Regions from separate parts of the Kitasatospora sp. NPDC088391 genome, predicted to be linked through region 2. Evidence: riboswitches for the same ligand, from Rfam matches in the RefSeq annotation. Region 2 holds a riboswitch; the other holds the start of a gene.
The links. Region 2 has a riboswitch for cobalamin ahead of ACIQBJ_RS22680 (ribonucleoside-diphosphate reductase subunit alpha). Riboswitches for the same ligand answer to the same signal wherever they lie in the genome.
Positions count from the first base shown of each region.

Region 1 (8,368 bases), on a different contig from region 2:
GCCCCCGGTGACCTCGTGGGCGGGTCGGCGTGCACCTCCGGCGGAGCCGTTGCGGCGTCCGGCCGGTTCCGCGCACCTTCGCGTCCTCGCCCCGTCCCGGGTGCTTGAGGAGACAGACTCGCGAAGGAGAGTCCCTTGACCACGAAGTCCGCAGCCGCGGCCGTCGCCACCGTCCACGGATACCCCCGCCAGGGCGGGAACCGGGAGTTGAAGAAGGCGGTCGAGGGCTACTGGAAGGGCGCCGTCACCGCCGACGCGCTCCGCTCCACCGCCGCCGAACTGCGCTGCGCCAACTGGCGGCAGCTGGCCGGCGCCGGGATCACCGAAGTCCCCACCGGCGACTTCTCGCTGTACGACCACGTGCTGGACACCACGGTCGCGCTCGGCGCGGTCCCGCCCCGGCACCGGGCGGCGTTCGACGCCGACCCGCTGGACGGCTACTTCGCGATGGCGCGCGGCACCCAGCAGGCGCCGCCGCTGGAGATGACCAAGTGGTTCGACACCAACTACCACTACCTCGTACCGGAGTTGGGGCCGGACACGGTGTTCTCCGCGCACTCCGCGAAGCAGGTCGGCGAGCTGCGCGAGGCGCTCGGCCAGGGCTACCGGGCCCGCCCGGTGCTGCTCGGCCCGGTCACCTACCTGCTGCTCGCCAAGCCCGCGCCCGACGGGCCCGCCGACTTCGAGCCGCTGACCCTGCTGGACCGGCTGCTGCCGGTGTACGCCGAACTGCTGGCCGACCTGCGGGCGGCGGGCGCCGAGTGGGTGCAGTTGGACGAACCCGCGCTCGTCCAGGACCGCACCCCGGCCGAGCTGAACGCCACCGCCCGCGCCTACCGCGCGCTGGGCGCGCTGACGGACCGTCCGAAGCTGCTGGTCGCCTCGTACTTCGAGCGCCTCGGCGAGGCGCTGATCACGCTCTCCAAGGCCCCGGTGGACGGCCTGGCGCTGGACTTCACCGGCCCGGCGGCCGGGAACCTGACCGACCTGGCGGCCGTCGGCGGCCTGCCCGGCAAGCGGCTGGTCGCGGGCGTGGTCGACGGCCGCAACGTGTGGATCAACGACCTGGGCGCCTCGCTGACCACGCTCGGCACCCTGCTCGGCCTGGCCGGCACGGTGGACGTCGCCCCGTCCTGCTCGCTGCTGCACGTGCCGCTGGACACCGCCGCGGAACGGGACGTCGACCCGCAGATCGGCCGCTGGCTGGCGTTCGCCCGGCAGAAGGCCGCCGAGACGGCGCTGCTGGCCCGGGCCCTGCGCGAGGGCTCGCCCGCGATCGCCGCCCCACTCGCCGCCAACCGGGCCGACCTGGCCTCCCGCGCCGCCTCCCCGATCACCCGCGACCCGGCCGTCCGGGCCCGGGCCGCCGCCGTCACCGACGCCGACACCCGCAGGGGCGCCGAGTACGCCGTCCGGGCCGCGGCGCAGCGGGCCCGGCTGCAGCTGCCGCTGCTGCCCGCCACCACCATCGGCTCCTTCCCACAGACCGGCGAACTGCGCACCGCCCGGGCCGAGTTGAACGCGGGACGACTGGACGCGGCGGACTACCGCAAGCGGATGGAGGCCGAGGTCCGCGAGGTGGTCGCGTACCAGGAGCGGGCCGGGCTGGACGTGCTGGTGCACGGCGAGCCCGAGCGCAACGACATGGTGCAGTACTTCGCCGAGCAGCTGACCGGCTACCTGGCGACCCGGCACGGCTGGGTGCAGTCCTACGGCACCCGGTACGTGCGGCCGCCGGTGCTGGCGGGCGACATCTCCCGTCCGGAGCCGATGACCGTCGACTGGTTCGCCTACGCGCAGGGCCTCACCGACCGCCCGGTCAAGGGCATGCTGACCGGCCCGGTCACCATGCTGGCCTGGTCGTTCGTCCGCGACGACCTGCCGCTCGCCGACACCGCCCGGCAGGTCGCGCTCGCCCTGCGCGACGAGGTCGTCGACCTGGAGGCGGCGGGCGCCGCCGTGATCCAGGTCGACGAGCCCGCGCTGCGCGAGACGCTGCCGCTGCGCCGCGCCGGGTGGCCCGCGTACCTCGACTGGGCGACCGACGCGTTCCGGCTCACCACCTCCGGGGTCCGCGCCGACACCCAGGTGCACACCCACATGTGCTACGCCGAGTTCGGCGACATCCTGCACGCCATCGAGGAGTTGGACGCGGACGTGATCTCGCTGGAGGCCGCCCGCTCGCACATGCGGATCGCCCGGGAACTCGGCGACGCCGGCTACCTCGCCGAGGTCGGCCCGGGCGTGTGGGACATCCACTCCCCGCGCGTGCCGAGCACCGAGGAGGCGCTGCGCCTGCTGCGGGCCGGGCTGGCGGCGATCCCGGCCGAACGCCTGTGGGTCAACCCCGACTGCGGGTTGAAGACCCGCGGCTGGCCGGAGACCCGGGCCTCGATCGACAGCCTGGTCGCCGCCGCCCGCACCCTGCGCGCGGAACTGCGGGACCGGCGGATCGACTGACACGGCACCGGTCCGGGCAGGCGGGCACACCGCCCGCCCGCCCGGACCGGCCGGAGCGGTCGGGGGCGGCGGCGGCCCGGATCGGGCGGGCGGCTCGCACCGGTGGCGCGCGGCCGGCAGGTGACGTACCCGACACCGCCCTGCCGCCATGGTCCGCCCCGGCAACCAACTCCCTTGTCGTGTTGACCAGTTGCGCATGCTTCGAGCTGCTCGGGGTGCGGCCTGCCCGGTGGGCGGCCACGTTGACGCACCCTCAGCCACCATGGTCTGATGAGCGGGTTTTCCACCTCGACAGCCAGGGGAAGCCGGTGCGATTCCGGCGCTGACCCGCAACCGTGACCCCGCCCGCCCGGTGGGGGAGCCGGAATGCCTGGCCGCGAGGGTTCGTCAGCACCACATGCGTCGTCGCGGACTACGACGCAGTCGGTACGGGGGCTCGTCCGCCGTCCGCTGCCCCGTCACACCCCGCCGCGACCCGATCAGGGAGTCACCGGTGAGGGTCAGTCACAGCAGCACCAGCACGCACCCGTCCAGAGGTCGCGGCCGCCGCCCGGCCGCCGTCCTGCTCGCCACGCTCGTCGCGGCCGCCACCACCGGCACCCTGCTGCTCGGGCGCCCGGGCCCGGCGAGCGCCACCGGCATCGACCTGCTGCACGACGGACCGGGCCTCTTCTGCCGGACCGCCACCGGTACCCCGGTCCCGGCCCCGGCCGCCGAGCCCTGCGGCGACGACCCGATCCCGTCCGCGAGTTCGGACCCGAGCACCCGGGCCGCCCGCACCCCCGACCTGGCCAGGGCCGGCGGCTACCTCACCGACCCCGCCCGCCTGGTCGACGGCCACTACTACGAGGGCTTCCCCGACTTCGCCGACTTCGGCCTGACCATCGACACCGCGTTCGCGCTGGCCGCCACCGGCACCGACGACGCGGCGCTGCGCCGGATCGCCGACTTCCTGGACCAGCGGGGCAAGGACCGCTCCGACCGGTCCGTCGACGACTGGACGGCGATCGGCACCGAGTGGGCGGGCGGCGGCTCGATCGGCAAGGAGGCGCTGCTCGCCGAGGTCCTCGGCCGCGACCCGCGGAACTTCGGCGGGCACGACCTGATCGCCGCCCTCGACGGGACGGTCTGCGACCACGCGGACGCGGACGCGGGCTGCGACGGGCCCGGCAACCACCAGTGGGCGCAGTCGGTGTTCGCCCAGTCCCTGGCCGTGATCGCCCAGGTCCGGGCCGGGCACGCCGAGCAGGCCGGGCCCGCGATCGCCTACCTGCGCGGGCTGCAGAACGCGGACGGCTCCTGGCCCAGCCTGATCCCCGACTCCCACACGCCGGACGTGGACTCCACCGCGATCGCGGCGATGGCCCTCGACCTGCTGCCCGACCAGGGGAGCAGGCAGGCCGTCGAGCGGGCCCTCGGCTGGCTGGCCGACCGGCAGCTGCCGGACGGCGGCTTCCCCGGCTCGGCGGGCAACTCGGTCAACTCCGCCGCCCTCGCCGTCCAGTGCCTGAGCCTGCGCCAGGGCACGTACGCGGCCCGGATCGCCCGGGCCGCCGAGTTCCTGGCCGGGCAGCAGAACCCGGACGGCGGATTCGCCGTCGCCGCCGACGGCCCGCGCACCTCCGACGTGCGCGCCGCCGCCCAGGCCGCGGGCGGGGTGACCGGCCGCTCCTTCGGCACGCTCAGCCACCGGTTGGACGGGGGCACCGGCACCCCGGAGCCCAGCGGCTCGCCCTCGCCCTCGCCGTCGCCGTCCGCTTCCGGCTCCCCGTCCCCGTCCGCATCCGGCTCCCCGTCCGCATCCGGCTCCGCATCCCCGTCCCCGTCCGCATCCCCGTCGGACTCCCCGTCCGCGCCGCCGTCCGCTTCCGGCTCCCCGTCCCCGTCGGACTCCCCGTCGCCGTCCGCGTCCACGCCCTCGCAGGGCGACTCCCCCGGCACGGGCAGCGGCCCCTCCGCGGGCGGGCTGGCGTCCACCGGCACCGACGCCCTCGAACTCGTCCTTCCCGGCGTGCTGTTGACCGTGGCCGGCGGTGCGGTGCTGGTCGCCGTCCGGCGGCGGACGAAGGCCGACGGGGGCGAGCGGTGAGCGGGCGGCTCGCCCGTCCGGCCCGGCTGGGCGCGGCGGCGGGGGCGGTCCTCGCGGTGGCGCTCGGCGGCCTCGCCCCGTCGTCCGCGCACGCGGAGGCGCTCCCGATGGACCAGTGCACGACCAGCCGGAACGTGGTACTGGCGATCGACTTCGGCCGCTGGGGCGGACCGGTGCTGCGCGCCTGCGGCAGCACGCCCACCACCGGCTACCAACTCCTCAACCAGGGCGGCTGGAAGACCACCGGCACCCAGCACGACGGCCCCGGCTTCATCTGCCGGATCGGGTACAGCGGCTACCAGGGCGGCAAGCAGTTCCCGCCGCCCGAGCAGGAGAAGTGCGTGCTGACCCCGCCGGCCACCACCTACTGGTCGTACTGGCACGCCGATCCGGGCCAGCACACCTGGTCCTACAGCCGGTTGGGCGCGATGAGCTACCACCCGCTGCCGGGGAGCGTCGACGCCTGGGTGTTCGGCGAGACCGACATCGGCGGCTCCCGGGGCGGCCCGTCCTTCTCGCCGGACTCGGTGCGCGCCCTCGACTCCGATGCGGACAGGTCGAGTTCCGGCGGCACGAACGGAGGCGGCACGGGCGGTTCGTCCGGTGGCGGCACTGGCGGGGGCGGCACCGCCGGGAGCACGGGCGGAGGCGGAAGGCCCTCCGCTCCGACGCCCCGGACGGGCAACGGCACCACCGGCGGCGGGAGTTCGAGTGATCCGCCGCCCGCCGGAACCGCTCCGGAGCCGTCGGACAGCGCCCCGGCCGCCGCTTCCGACACCCCGGGGCCGGAGGCGTCCCCGTCCGACGCCCCGTCCCCCGCCGCGAGCGGCTCCTCCTCCGCCTCGGTGGACGCCGCGCCGCTCGCGGACGCCCCGCGCTCCTCCTCCGGTTCGATCGCCCCGGTGGTGACGGGCGTGGTGCTGGTGGCCGCGCTGGGCACCGCGACGGCGGTGGTGGCGGTGCGCCGCCGCCACCGGGCGGACCGCGAGTGAGCGGCGACCGGCGCGTCCCGCGCGACCTGCATCCGCTGGCCTGGTGGGCGTGGGCGCTGGCGGTGGGCACGGCGGCGTCCCGGACCACCAACCCGCTGCTGCTCCTGCTGGTCCTGGCGGTGCTGGGCTTCGTGGTGACCGCGCGGCGCACCGAGGCCCCGTGGGCGCGCGGCTTCACGTACTACCTGTGGCTGGCGTTGACGATCGTGGCGGTCCGGGTGCTGTTCCGGTGCGTGTTCGCCACCGGGGTGACGCCGGACGACCACGTGCTGCTGACCCTGCCGCACCTGCCGACGCCCGCCTGGTACGCGGGGATCTCGATCGGCGGGCCGGTGTCGCTGGAGGCGGTGCTGTCCTCGGCGGTGGACGGGCTGCGGCTGGCCTGTCTGATGTGCTGCGTCGGCGCGGCCAACACGCTGGCCAACCCGAAGCGGGCGCTGCGGGTGCTGCCGGGGGCGCTGTACGAGCTGGGGGTGGCGGTGACGGTGGCGCTGAGCGTCGCCCCGCAGCTGGTGGCGAGCGTCCAACGGGTCGGCCGGGCCCGGAGGTTGCGGGCCGGTCGGGCGAAGGGCCTGCACGCGCTGCGCGGGATCGTGGTGCCGGTGCTGAGCGACGCGCTGGACCGTTCGCTGCACCTGGCGGCGGCGATGGACTCGCGCGGCTACGGCCGGTCCGGCGCCGCGACCGGGGCCTCCCGCAGGCTGACCGGCGTCCTGCTGCTGGCGGGCATGGCGGGCCTGTGCACCGGCCTGTACGGGCTGCTGGACGGGACGGCCCCGGCCTGGCTGGGCCTGCCCGCGCTGGCGGCCGGGTCGGCGCTGTGCGTGGCGGGCCTGGCGCTGGGCGGGCGCCGGGTGCGGCGCACCACCTACCGGCCGGACCCGTGGCGGGGCGCCGAGTGGGGGGTGGCGGGCTGCGGCCTCGCCGCCGCCGTCCTGCTGTGCGGGTCGGTGGGCTACGACGCGACGGCCCTCAACCCCTCGCTGTACCCGCTGGGTTGGCCGTCCCTGCCGCTCGTCCCGGCACTGGCCCTGCTGCTGGCGGGGGCGGCGGGCGTGCTGGCCCCGCCGCCGGGCCGCCCTCCGGTGGCGGCGTCCGTGCCGTCCCCGCGCCCCCGCCTTGACCGCGAACTCTCCGAGGTGTCCGAGTGATCCGTTTCGACCAGGTCTCCGTGGTGTACCACGGCGCGTCCGAGCCGGTCCTGCGGGATGTCGGACTGACGATCCCGGAGGGCGAGTTGTGCCTGGTGGTGGGCCGGACCGGCGCCGGCAAGTCGACGCTGCTGGGCGCGGTGAACGGCCTGGTGCCGCACTTCACCGGCGGCACCCTGCACGGCCGGGTCACGGTCGACGGCCGGGACACCGCGCACCATCCGCCGCGCGAACTGGCCGACGTGGTGGGCGTGGTGGGGCAGGACCCGCTCGCCGGGTTCACCACCGACACGGTGGAGGAGGAACTCGCCTACGCGATGGAGCAGTTGGCCGTCCCGCCGGAGGTGATGCGCAAGCGCGTCGAGGAGACCCTCGACCTGCTGGGCCTGGCCGACCTGCGGCACCGGGCGCTGCACGAGCTGTCCGGCGGCCAGCAGCAGCGGGTGGCGATCGGCTCGGTGCTGACCGCGCACCCGCGCGTCCTGGTGCTGGACGAGCCGACCTCCGCGCTCGACCCGACGGCAGCCGAGGAGGTGCTGGCCGCCGTCACCCGGCTGGTGCACGACCTGGGCGTGACCGTGCTGCTGGCCGAGCACCGGCTGGAGCGGGTGGTGCAGTACGCGGACAGCGTCGCGTACCTGCCCGGTGACGGCACCGTCCGGTACGGGCCGCCCGCCGAGCTGTTCGCCGCCACCGCGATCGCGCCGCCGGTGGTCGAGCTGGGCCGGCTGGCCGGGTGGCGGCCGCTGCCGCTGTCGGTGCGCGACGCCCGCCGGGCCGCCGGGCCGCTGCGCACACGCCTGGCCGCGCGTCCGGCGCCGCCGGTGCGCGCCTCCCGCGGCCGGAGCGAACGACTGCTGCGCGCGGAGCGGGTCGTGGTCCGGCACGGGCGGCAGGTCGCCGTCCGGGAGGTGTCGCTCGACCTGCGGGCGGGCCAGGTGACCGCGCTGATGGGGCGCAACGGGTCCGGGAAGTCCTCGCTGCTGTGGGCGTTGCAGGGCTCGGGCGCCCGGCAGGGCGGCAGCGTGCTGGTGGGCGGGCGGGACCCGAAGCGGGTGTCGGCCGCGGAGGCGCGGCGGCTGGTCGGGCTGGTCCCGCAGACCCCGTCCGACCTGCTCTACCTGGCCACCGTGGACGCCGAACTCGCCCAGGCCGACCGGGAGTCGGACCCCGCTCCGGGGCGCGGCGCCCGCGTCCTGCTCGACGTCCTCGCCCCCGGCATCCCGGGGCGGCTGCACCCGCGCGACCTGTCGGAGGGCCAGCAGCTGGCCCTCGTGCTGGCCGTCCAGCTCGCCGCCGCCCCGCCCGTCGTCCTGCTGGACGAGCCCACCCGGGGCCTGGACTACCCCGCCAAGGAGGCTCTGACCGGGATCGTCGACCGGCTGGCCGCGGAGGGCCGGGCCGTGGTCGTGGCCACCCACGACGTCGAGTTCGCGGCCGCCGCCGCGGACCGGGTGGTGGTGCTGGCCGAGGGCGAGGTCGTCGCGGACGGCCCGACCCCGGCCGTGATCACCGCCTCGCCGGTGTTCGCCCCGCAGACCGCCAAGGTCCTCGCCCCGCTGCCCTGGCTGACGGTCGGCCAGGTCGCCGCCGCCCTCGCCGGACCGGCCCACGCGCCGGAACCGGAGGCCGGCCGATGACCGCCGACGCCCGGGCCGTCCGCGTCCCGCCGAGGG
Region 1 covers NZ_JBIVNB010000001.1:773,689-782,056, forward strand. The annotation lists gene metE (5-methyltetrahydropteroyltriglutamate--homocysteine S-methyltransferase) at 136-2,460, shown strand; cobalamin riboswitch at 2,720-2,853, shown strand; gene ACIQBJ_RS03310 (prenyltransferase/squalene oxidase repeat-containing protein) at 2,954-4,549, shown strand; gene ACIQBJ_RS03315 (hypothetical protein) at 4,546-5,541, shown strand; gene ACIQBJ_RS03320 (CbiQ family ECF transporter T component) at 5,538-6,692, shown strand; gene ACIQBJ_RS03325 (ABC transporter ATP-binding protein) at 6,689-8,332, shown strand; gene ACIQBJ_RS03330 (ECF transporter S component) at 8,329-8,368, shown strand, end outside.
Region 1: it holds a riboswitch for cobalamin, as region 2 does, so the genes downstream of both, ACIQBJ_RS03310 (prenyltransferase/squalene oxidase repeat-containing protein) here and ACIQBJ_RS22680 (ribonucleoside-diphosphate reductase subunit alpha) in region 2, are expected to answer to the same signal.

Region 2 (11,745 bases):
GCCCGGCACACCGCCGCCTACGTCCGCGGCCTGCAGTCGGCCGGCGTCGCGGCCTGCGCCAAGCACTTCCCCGGGCACGGCGACACCGCGGGCGACTCGCACCTCGGGCTGCCCCGGATCGACCTCGCCCTGGACCGGTTCGCCGAGCACCTGCTGCCCTTCCGGGCCGCCATCGCGGCGGGCGCGAAGAGCATCATGACGGCGCACATCCTGTTCGACGCCTACGACGCCCAGCTGCCCGCGACCATGTCGCAGCGCATCCTGACCGGCCTGCTCCGCGAGGAACTGGGCTTCGACGGGCTGATCGTCACCGACGGCATCGAGATGGGCGCGATCTCCGGCACCCACGGCGTCGCGGCCGGCTCGGTCCGGGCCGTCGCGGCCGGCGCCGACACCATCTGCGTCGGCGGCGGCCTGCACGACGAGGACGCCTTCGTGTACCTGCGCGACGCCCTGGTCTGGGCGGTCCGCGAGGGCCGGCTGTCCGCGGACCGCCTGCACGAGGCCGCCGAGCGCAACCGGGCCGTCGCCCGCTGGTCCGCGGAGCGGCGCGCCGCGCTGGCCGGCGAGCGGGCCGAGGCGGGCGTCGGCCTGGCCGCCGCCCGCCGGGCGCTGCGGGTCACCGGCGGGCTCCGCCCGCTCGGCGGCGTCCCGCACGTGGTCGAGTTCTCCCCGGGCGCGAACATCGCGGCCGGCGACGAGACCCCGTGGGGCGTGGCCGGCCCGCTGGCCGAGCTGGTGCCCGGCACCACCTCCAGCCGGGTCTCCCCGCCCGCGACCGTCACCGAGGGCTCCGGCCTGCTGCAGGTGACCGTCGCCGCCGAGGACGCCGTGATCGACACCGCCCCGCTGCTGGGCGCCGCGGTCGGCCGCCCGCTGGTCCTGGTGGTGCGCGACGTGCACCGGCACGGCTGGATGCGCCGGGCCGCGCTCGACCTGGTCGGGCACCGGCCGGACGCGGTGCTGGTGGAGATCGGCACCGCGCACGGGACGGCCGGGCTGTTCGGCCCGCACGGGGTCACCGTGCTGGCCACCTACGGCGGTTCGCGGGTCTGCGCGGTCGCCGCGGCCGAGGCCCTGGCGGGGCTGGCGGTCACCGCGCCGCAGGCCGGCTGAGACCCTCGGGAACGGGCCCGGGACGGGCGCGGAGCGCCTCGTTCCGGGCCCGTCGCGCACCGGTTTGCGAACCGGAGCTCACGCTCGCTCCCCACTGCGTGCAACCATGTGCTGTTACATAGGACTTAGGGGTCCGTTAAGGACCGCCTCCAACGAGGAGTGAGAGCTGCCATGAGTGGCGACAGGGACACGGCGGCGCCCGCCGAGGGCTCCGCGGTGCCGACCCAGACCGGCCCTGCCACCGCCACGGCCCGGGTGCCCAAGTACTACGGCCTCAAGCGGCACCTGCTGCAGCTGACCGAGACCCAGCCGGCCGGCACCCCGGTGCCGCCGGAGCGCGCGCTGGCCGCCCAGTTCGACACCTCCCGCACCACCGTCCGGCAGGCCCTGCAGGAGCTGGTCGTCGAGGGCCGGCTGGAGCGCATCCAGGGCAAGGGCACCTTCGTCGCGAAGCCGAAGGTCGCGCAGGCCCTCCAGCTGACCTCCTACACCGAGGACATGCGGGCCCAGGGACTGGAGCCGACCTCCCGGCTGGTCGAGGTCGCCTACATCTCCGCCGACGACCGGCTGGCCCCGCTGCTGGACATCAAGCCCGGCGGCCGGGTGCTGCGGATCGAGCGGCTGCGGCTCGCCAACGGCGACCCGATGGCGATCGAGGTGGCGCACCTGTCGGCCAAGCGCTTCCCCGCGCTGCGCCGCAACCTGGCCAAGCACAACTCGCTGTACACGGCGCTGCGCGAGGTCTACGGCGTCACGGTCGCCGAGGCCGAGGAGACCATCGAGACCACCCTCGCCAACCCGCGCGAGGCCGGCCTGCTCGGCTCCGACCTGGGCCTGCCGATGCTCCAGCTGTCCCGGCACTCCTTCGACGCGGACGGCGCGCCGGTGGAGTGGGTCCGCTCGATCTACCGCGGCGACCGCTACAAGTTCATCACCAGGCTCCAGCGCCCCGCGTAGCGGGGCGAGCGGCGGCCGGAGCGGCTCCTCGTTCGGAGGACTGCGCACTCCCGGGTTGACAGGGTAGTGACACGAGTCACTCCGTTGCCCTAACCTCGCGTGGACCTTTCGATCACCGAGGGTGCTGCTCGGCGGGCGCACGTTGTGCGCGGCGGCGCCAGCGAGGTGACTCCTCGTCGTCCGGGAGCCGCTCATGTCGTCGTCCCACCTGCCGTCCGCGGGCGCACCGCCCGCCCTCTCCCCCGCCCGGGTGCTGGCCGGGCTGTGCCTGCTGGTGCCGATCGTGGCGGTGCTGTGGGTGCCGTCCTACGGCAAGACCGATCCCGCGCTGGGCGGGATGCCGTTCTTCTACTGGTACCAGTTGCTCTGGGTGCCGGTGTCCGCGCTGTTCACCGGCGCGGCGTACCTGCTGATCCGGCGGGACGAGGCGGCCCGCCGGGCCGTCGCCGCGCTGCCGGCCCCGTCCGTGCCCGCGCAGGCGGAGGGGGACGGGAAGTGAAGCACGTGGACTGGACCGCGATGACGGTCTTCCTGCTGTTCTTCGCCCTGGTGTCGGTGATGGGCTTCCTGGCCGCCCGCTGGCGGCGGGCCGACGACGCGCAGCACCTGCACGAGTGGGGGCTGGGCGGCCGCAGCTTCGGGACCTGGATCACCTGGTTCCTGCTGGGCGGCGACCTGTACACCGCGTACACGTTCATCGCGGTGCCGGCGGCGGTCTACGCGACGGGCGCGATGGGCTTCTTCGCGGTGCCGTACACGATCATCGCGTACCCGCTGGTGTTCCTGTTCCTGCCGCGGCTGTGGTCGGTCTCGCGGGTGCACGGCTACGTGACGCCGGCCGACTTCGTGCGCGGCCGGTACGGGTCGCGGACGCTGTCGGTGGTGGTGGCGCTGACCGGCATCCTGGCGACCATGCCGTACATCGCGCTGCAGCTGGTGGGCATCCAGGCGGTGCTGGACGTGCTGGGGGTGGGCGGTTCCGGGAACTGGTTCCTGAAGGACCTGCCGCTGTTCCTGGCGTTCGGGGTGCTGGCGGCGTACACGTACTCCTCGGGGCTGCGGGCGCCGGCGCTGATCGCGTTCGTCAAGGACGCCCTGGTCTACGTGGTGATCATCGTGGCGGTGATCTACATCCCGATGCGGCTCGGCGGCTACGGGCACGTCTTCGACGCGGCGGCGCACAAGTTCTCGCAGCTCAACCCGAAGACCGGCAAGCCGGTCGGCTCGATGGTGGTGGGCCCGTCCGGGCAGTGGACGTACGCGACGCTGGCGTTCGGGTCGGCGCTGGCGCTGTTCATGTACCCGCACTCGGTGACCGGCGTGCTGGCGTCGAAGTCCCGGAACACGGTGCGCCGGAACATGGCGATCATGCCGGCGTACTCGCTGATGCTGGGCCTGCTGGCGCTGCTCGGGTTCATGGCGATCGCGGCGGGGGTGAGCAAGGGCGACCCGAAGTACAACAGCCAGCTGGCGGTGCCGCAGCTGTTCGCGGACATGTTCCCGTCCTGGTTCACGGGCGTGGCGTTCGCGGCGATCGGGATCGGGGCGCTGGTGCCGGCGGCGATCATGTCGATCGCGGCGGCCAACCTGTTCACCCGCAACGTGTACAAGGAGTTCCTGCGGCCGCAGGCGACGCCCGCGGACGAGACCCGGGTGGCGAAGCTCGCCTCGCTGCTGGTGAAGGTCGGCGCGCTGGCCTTCGTGCTGGTGATGGACAAGCAGGCGGCGATCAACCTGCAGCTGCTGGGCGGCCTGTGGATCCTGCAGACCGCGGTGGCGCTGGTGGCGGGCCTGTTCACCCGGTGGTTCCACCGCTGGGCGCTGCTGGCGGGCTGGGTGGTCGGCATGGTCTACGGCACCTGGACGGCCTGGGGGCTGTCCTCGCCGGCGACCAAGCACTTCGGCGGGAACAGCGCGAAGATCCCGGGGATCGGCGAGATCGGCTACATCGGTCTGACGGCGTTCGTGCTGAACCTGGGGGTGGCGGTGGTGCTGACGCTCGTCCTGCGGGCCCTGAAGGCCCCGGAGGGCGTCGACGAGACCGCTCCGGCGGACTATGCCGCGGAGACCGGCGACGAGGCCGTGGAGCGCGCTCCGCAGCCCGCCTCGGCGCACTGACGCACCGGGGGCGCACGGGCCCGTCCCGTGCGCCCTGTGGTCGCGCCGTTGCCTCGATCGACACCGGGGTGACGGCGCGATCATCTGTTATGACCGCCCGCCGAGCGGAGAAGACCGGGGAGAGAACCAGCACCACCGACACGGGGAGCCTCGGATGACCGACCTGACCGCGGTACGCAACGGCCACCGGCCGGACGACGGGCTCCCGGGGGGCGGCAGACGGCTCCCCTCGGTGCTGGTCGCCACCCGGCACGGCGAGTCCACCGCCAACGTGGAGTTCCGGCACGCCGACGCGACCGGCGCGCTCTCCGTCCCGATCACCTCCCGGGACGCCGACATCCCGCTCTCCCTGCACGGCCAGGACCAGGCCCGCGACCTGGGCCGCTGGTGGGCCGCCCGGCCGCCCGCGGACCGGCCCCGGGCGGTCTGGTGCTCCCCGTACGTGCGGACGGCGGAGACCGCCCGGATCGCGCTCGCCCAGGCGAGCGGGCTGGGCGCCGTCCCGGTCGGGCTGGCGGTCCGCTACGACGAGCGGCTGCGCGACCGCGAGCTGGGCGTGCTGGAGATGCTCACCAAGGCCGCGATCGAGCGCGACCACCCGGCCGAGGCGGAGCGCCGGCGGCGGCTGGGCGAGCTGTACTACCGGCCGCCGGGCGGCGAGTCCTGGCTGGACGTGGCGCTGCGGGTCCGCGACCTGCTGCGCGACCTGTGCGAGGAGGAGGCGGGGCGGCCGGTCCTGGTGGTCGCGCACGACTGCACGGTGCTGATGCTGCGCCAGGTGCTGGACCGGCTCGGCGAGGAGGAGCTGCTGGCGCTGGACCCGGTGGCGAACTGCTCGGCCAGCGTGTGGCGGGCCCGGGACGGGCGGCTGCGGCCGGCCGGCTGGAACCGGACCGAGCACCTGTCCTGAGGGCGCGGCGGGCGCCCGGGAGCCCGCTCAGACGCTCTGTCGCACCCCGGCCCGGCCGGTCCCGCCGAAGGCCCGCCGGTAGGCCAGCGGGGTGGTGCCGAGCCGGCGGCCGAAGTGGTGCCGCAGGGTGGCGGCGTTGCCGAAGCCGCAGCGGGCGGCGACCGCGTCGACGCTCTCCTCGGTGGACTCCAGCAGGCGCTGCGCGAACAGCACCCGCTGGCCGGTCAGCCAGCGGTGCGGGGTGGTGCCGGTCTCCTGCTGGAAGCGCCGGGCGAAGGTCCGCGGCGACATGTGGGCGCGCCGGGCGAGGTCCTCGACGCTGCTCTCCCGGTCGAGGTGGCGGCGCATCCAGTCGAGCACGCCGGTCAGCGAGTCGGCGCCGTCCTCGGGCAGCGGGCGGCTGATGAACTGGGCCTGGCCGCCCTCCCGGTGCGGGGCGACGACCATCCGGCGGGCGATCCCGCGGGCCACCTCGGCGCCCTGCTCCTGGCGGACCAGGTGCAGGCAGGCGTCGATGCCGGCGGCGGTGCCGGCCGAGGTGATCACCGGGTGGTCGTCCACGTACAGCACGTCGGGTTCGACGGTGGTGAGCGGGAAGCGGGCGGCCATCAGGTCGGCGTACTGCCAGTGGGTGGTGGAGCGGCGGCCGTCGAGCAGTCCGGCGGCGCCGAGCAGGAAGCTGCCGGAGCAGATCGACAGCAGCCGGGCGCCGCGGTCGTGGGCGGCCCGCAGCGCCTCGATCAGCACGGCCGGGTACTGCTCGCGAATGCCGGTGGCGGTGGCGATCACCAGGTCGGCCTCGGCGATCCGTTCGGGGCCGTGCGGGACGTGGACGTCGAAACCGGCGTGGGTGCGCATCGGGCCGGGGCGGTCGCCGACCAGGCCGAACTCGTAGACCGGCAGGCCGGCCCCGCTCCGGTCCAGGCCGAAGACCTCGCAGGCCACGCCCAGTTCGAAGGGGTGGATCTCCTCCAGCACGATCACCGCGACGTTGCTCAGCATCCGCCCAGCATGGCAGTGGCAGGATTTCGCGGCAATGGGGCGTTCCTGCCACTCGTCGCGGCGGGCGCCGGGCGGGAGGGTGGAGCCATGACCACCGCGCTCGCCCTGCTGGGCTTCCTCGGCAGTTTCGGACTCCTCGGCGTCCTGGTCGGCCGCGACCTGGAACGCACCACCGCCCACGGTCGCTCGGACCGGCACCGGCCCACCGGCTACCCCTACGACCCGGACCTGCACGACCCGCGCCGGAGCGCGTCCGGCACACTGTCCGGATGCGCTCCCCGATCGTCCGCCGCGCCCTCGACCACGACCTCGCCGCAGCCGCGGAGGTCACCGTCGAGGCTTTCGTCGGCGACGGCCACACCCGGCCCGACTCCGACTACGTCCACCTCCTCCGCGACACCGCCCGCCGCAACCGGGAGGCCGAACTCCTGGTCGCCGTCGACGACGCGGGAACCGGAGCCGTGCTCGGCTGCGTGACCTTCGCCGCGGGCGGCACCCCGTGGGCCGACATCGCCGGGCCGGACGAGGGCGAGATCCGGATGCTCGCGGTCGGCGCGGCGGCCCGCGGCCGCGGCGTCGGCCGGGCCCTGGTGGCGGCCTCGATGGACCGCAGCCGGGAACTCGGCCTGGCCGGGATGGCGTTCTCCACCCGTCCGGAGATGCGCCACGCCCACCGGATCTACGACGCGCTGGGCTTCGCCCTGGCGCCCGAGCGCTACTGGTCGCCGCACCCCGGCACCGACCTGCTGGTGTACACGACGCGGTTCCCGCACGCACCGTCCTAGGGCGCTCCCCCGGCCCCCGGCGGGCCGTCCCCGACGGCCCGCCACCGGTGTTTTCGTTGTCTACGCGCGGCGCCACCGACACGACACGCTCTACTACATCTGGTGCTTCCAGCTCCAGCCGCCACTACATGTATGCTCACTCTCGCTGTCGACGCAGGGGAACCCGGTGCGAGTCCGGGACTGCCCCGCAACGGTGAGCGGGCTGTAGCGACGCCCGCAGAGTCCGAGGACCTGCCGACGGTGTGCGACACGGCATCCCCGCAGACGCCATGCAGCACAGCTTTGCCGTCCGGTCTCGCGGGCGGACCGGGGGTGGTCTTCGGCGCGCCGGAACGCGTACGCGTTCCTCCGTGCTGCCCTCCCCTGGCCGCGTACGGTCCCGGACACCCCGAGCCACGTCCGCCGCCGCCACAGGAGAGAGTGCGCCTTGACCGTCGCCGCCTCAGTCACCCTGCCGTCCCAGGGAACCGCCGACGCCTTCACCGACCCCGGTGCGGCGCTGCTCCGGCTGCTCACCGACCGCAGCACCGATCTCCCCCAGGTGGACCCCGGCCACGTCGCCGCCGCCGCGCTGCGCGGCCGCCACGCCGGCTCGGACTTCGCCGAGCTGCGCGGGCTGGCCGTGGAGGCCGCCGCGTCGATGATCGCCGAGGACCCGCAGTACTCGAAGCTGGCCGCCCGCCTGCTGGCGCTGGAGATCCGCGACGAGGCCGCCACCCAGCAGGTCACCTCGTTCTCCTCCTCGGTGGCCGTGGGCCACGCCGAGGGCCTGATCGGCGACGCCACCGCCGCGTTCGTGGCCGAGCACGCCGACCTGTTCGACTCGCTGATCGACGAGTCGGGCGACGACCGCTTCGAGTACTTCGGCCTGCGCACCGTGCAGTCCCGCTACCTGCTGCGCCACCCGATCACCCGCAAGGTGGTCGAGACCCCGCAGCACTTCCTGCTGCGCGTGGCGGCGGGCCTGGCGGTCGGCACCTCCCAGGAGTCGGTGCGCGAGGTCGCCGAGCTGTACACCCTGATGAGCCGCCTGGAGTACCTGACCAGCTCGCCGACGCTGTTCAACTCCGGCACCCGGCACCCGCAGATGTCCTCCTGCTACCTGCTGGACTCGCCGCTGGACAACCTGGACTCGATCTACAACCGGTACGCCCAGATCGCCCGGCTGTCCAAGCACGCCGGCGGCATCGGCCTGTCCTACTCGCGGATCCGCTCGCGCGGTTCGCTGATCCGCGGCACCAACGGCAAGTCGAACGGCATCGTGCCGTTCCTGCGCACCCTGGACTCCTCCGTGGCGGCGGTCAACCAGGGCGGCCGGCGCAAGGGCGCGGCCTGCGTCTACCTGGAGACCTGGCACGCCGACATCGAGGAGTTCCTGGAGCTCCGCGACAACACCGGCGAGGAGGCCCGCCGGACCCACAACCTGAACCTGGCGCACTGGATCCCGGACGAGTTCATGCGCCGCGTGAACGCCAACGCCGACTGGTCGCTGTTCTCCCCGGCCGACGTGCCCGAGCTGGTCGACCTGTGGGGCGCCGAGTTCGACGAGGCGTACGTCAAGGCCGAGCTGGCCGGCAAGGCCGTCCGCACCATCCCGGCGCAGACCCTGTACGCCCGGATGATGCGCACCCTGGCGCAGACCGGCAACGGCTGGATGACCTTCAAGGACGCCTCCAACCGGGCCGCCAACCAGACCGCGCTGCCGGGCCGCACGGTGCACTCCTCGAACCTGTGCACCGAGATCCTGGAGGTCACCGACGACTCGGAGACCGCGGTCTGCAACCTCGGCTCGGTCAACCTGGGCGCGCACGTCGCCGCCGGCGCCACCGCCGCCGACCTGGCGAACGCGATGGACTGGGACCGGCTGGACGCCACCGTGCGCACCGCGGTGACCTTCCTCGACCGCGTGATCGACATCAACTTCTACCCGACCACCGAGGCCGGGACGTCCAACTCCCGCTGGCGGCCGGTCGGCCTGGGCGTGATGGGCCTCCAGGACGTCTTCTTCCAGCTCCGGCTGGACTTCGACTCGGCCGAGGCGAAGGCCCTGTCCACGCTGATCGCCGAGCGCATCATGCTCACCGCCTACGAGCGCTCCGCCGACCTGGCCGAGCAGTTCGGCCGGCACGAGGCGTACGGCGAGACCCGCGCGGCCCGCGGCCAGCTGCACATCGACCACTTCGGCAGCGCGGACCCGCGGTGGACGGAGCGCTGGGACGCGCTGCGCGCCCGGATCGCCACCACCGGCCTGCGCAACTCGCTGCTGCTGGCGATCGCCCCGACCGCGACCATCGCGTCCATCGCGGGCGTCTACGAGTGCATCGAGCCGCAGGTCTCCAACCTGTTCAAGCGCGAGACCCTCTCCGGCGAGTTCCTCCAGGTCAACCCGTACCTGGTGCGCGAGCTGAAGGAGCTGGGCGTCTGGGACCAGCAGACCCGGGACGCGCTGCGCGACGCCAACGGCTCCATCCAGGAGTTCAACTGGCTGCCGCAGGAGGTCCGTTCGCTGTACCGCACGGCGTGGGAGCTGCCGCAGCGCGCCCTGATCGACCTGGCCGCCGCGCGCCAGCCGTACATCGACCAGAGCCAGTCGCTGAACCTGTTCATGGCGGCGCCGACCATCGGCAAGCTCTCCTCGATGTACTCGTACGCGTGGAAGGTCGGTCTGAAGACCACCTACTACCTGCGCTCGCGCCCGGCGACCCGGATCGCCCAGGCCGCGTCCGGCGCCACCCGCACCGCCGCCCCCGTGCCGGTGCAGACCCCTTCCCTCTCCCAGGCCGAGCAGGACGCCATCGCCTGCTCGCTGGAGAACCCCGAGTCCTGCGAGGCCTGCCAGTGAGCACCGACGACCGGAAGAAGATGCTGCTCGACCCGGGCTTCGAGCTGACGCTCCGTCCGATGCGCTACCCGTCGTTCTACGACCGGTACCGGGACGCGATCAAGAACACCTGGACCGTGGAGGAGGTGGACCTGCACTCCGACGTCGCCGACCTCGCCAAGCTCTCCGAGGGCGAGCGGCACATGATCGGGCGGCTGGTCGCGTTCTTCGCCACCGGTGACTCGATCGTCTCCAACAACGTGGTGCTGAGCCTCTACAAGCACATCAACTCCCCCGAGGCCCGCCTGTACCTGTCGCGGCAGCTGTTCGAGGAGGCCGTGCACGTCCAGTTCTACCTGACGCTGCTGGACACCTACCTGCCCGACCCGGAGGACCGCAACGCGGCCTTCGCCGCGGTGGAGAACATCCCCTCCATCGCGCAGAAGGCCCAGTTCTGCTTCAAGTACATGAACGCGGTCGACCACCTCGACTCGCTGCAGTCCAAGGACGACCGCCGGGCCTTCCTGCTCAACCTGATCTGCTTCGCGGCCTGCGTCGAGGGCCTGTTCTTCTACGGCGCGTTCGCCTACGTGTACTGGTTCCGCAGCCGCGGCCTGCTGCACGGCCTGGCGACCGGCACCAACTGGGTGTTCCGCGACGAGTCGATGCACATGGACTTCGCGTTCTCGGTGGTCGACACCGTCCGCGAGGAGGAGCCCGACCTCTTCGACGACAAGATGGCGCGGCAGGTCACCGAGATGCTGGAGGAGGCCGTCGAGGCCGAGCTCCAGTTCGCCCGCGACCTGTGCGGCGAGGGCCTGCCCGGCATGAACACCGAGTCGATGCGCGAGTACCTGCAGGCGGTCGCCGACCAGCGGCTGGCCCGCCTCGGCCTGCCGGTCCGGTACGGCTCGACCAACCCGTTCGGGTTCATGGAGCTGCAGAACGTCCAGGAGCTGACCAACTTCTTCGAGCGCCGGGTCTCCGCGTACCAGGTCGCCGTCGAGGGCTCGGTCTCCTTCGACGACGACTTCTAGGCCGCGCCCGCCGCACCGGCCGCACGCGACAGGGCCGCACCCCCGCCGGGGGTGCGGCCCTGTCGCCGTTCCTGCCGGGCCGTCAGTCGTTCGGGACGGTCGCGTACTTGGGGGTGCCGTCGGCCATCTGCCGCAGCGCGTCCTTGCGGTCCCGCTTGGAGAGCCGGTCGATGTACAGGTACCCGTACAGGTGGTCGGTCTCGTGCTGGAGGCAGCGGGCGAAGAAGCCGGTGCCCTCGACCCGGACCGGGTTGCCGTCCTTGTCCTGGCCGGTGACGGCGGCGTAGCCGGGGCGGGCCAGCTCCTGGTAGGCGGTGGGCACCGACAGGCAGCCCTCCTGGCCGTCGTCCAGCACCCGGCGGCCGGCCGGGAGGTCCTCCAGGACCGGGTTGACCACGTGGCCGATGTGCCGGACGCCCTCGTCGTCGGGGCAGTCGTAGACGAAGACCTTCAGGTCGACGCCGATCTGGTTCGCGGCCAGGCCGACGCCCTCGGCCGCGTACATCGACTGGAACATGTCGTCGATCAGCGCGGACAGCTCGCCGTCGAAGGCGGTGACCGTCTTCACCTCGCGGTGCAGCACCGGGTTGCCGACCACGGTGATCGGCCGGGCGGTGCCCTTCGTCAGGTCGGGCTCCTCGCCGACCACCCGCAGGGGCTCGCCGTCCTCGTGCGCGTGGTCGTGCGCGTGGTCGTGCGCGTGGTCGTGCTCGTGGTCGTGGTCGTGGTCGTGGTGCTCGGCCATCGCTCGGTTCCGCTTTCGTCCGCATCCGCCTGGTGTACCGGCCCAGCCTACGGGGCGCGGGCCCGGAGGGGTCAGCAGACCTCTTCGAGGTCCCGGTAGGCGCGGGTCGCGGGCGAGGCCGCCGCCCACCGCTCCAGCAGCGAGCGGACCAGGCCGGCCGGCGCGGCGATGCCGCACTCCCGCTCGACCTGCCAGGGGCCGCCGGCCGCGCCCTGGCTGAGGTGGCTGAGGTGGCCGGGGTGCAGCGGGTCGCC
Region 2 covers NZ_JBIVNB010000007.1:312,572-324,316, reverse strand. The annotation lists gene ACIQBJ_RS22715 (glycoside hydrolase family 3 protein) at 1-1,116, shown strand, start outside; gene ACIQBJ_RS22710 (GntR family transcriptional regulator) at 1,288-2,073, shown strand; gene ACIQBJ_RS22705 (DUF3311 domain-containing protein) at 2,267-2,572, shown strand; gene mctP (monocarboxylate uptake permease MctP) at 2,593-4,191, shown strand; gene ACIQBJ_RS22695 (histidine phosphatase family protein) at 4,346-5,101, shown strand; gene ACIQBJ_RS22690 (helix-turn-helix domain-containing protein) at 5,129-6,103, opposite strand; gene ACIQBJ_RS22685 (GNAT family N-acetyltransferase) at 6,373-6,888, shown strand; cobalamin riboswitch at 7,015-7,142, shown strand; gene ACIQBJ_RS22680 (ribonucleoside-diphosphate reductase subunit alpha) at 7,316-9,730, shown strand; gene ACIQBJ_RS22675 (ribonucleotide-diphosphate reductase subunit beta) at 9,751-10,746, shown strand; gene def (peptide deformylase) at 10,829-11,491, opposite strand; gene ACIQBJ_RS22665 (tetratricopeptide repeat protein) at 11,563-11,745, opposite strand, start outside.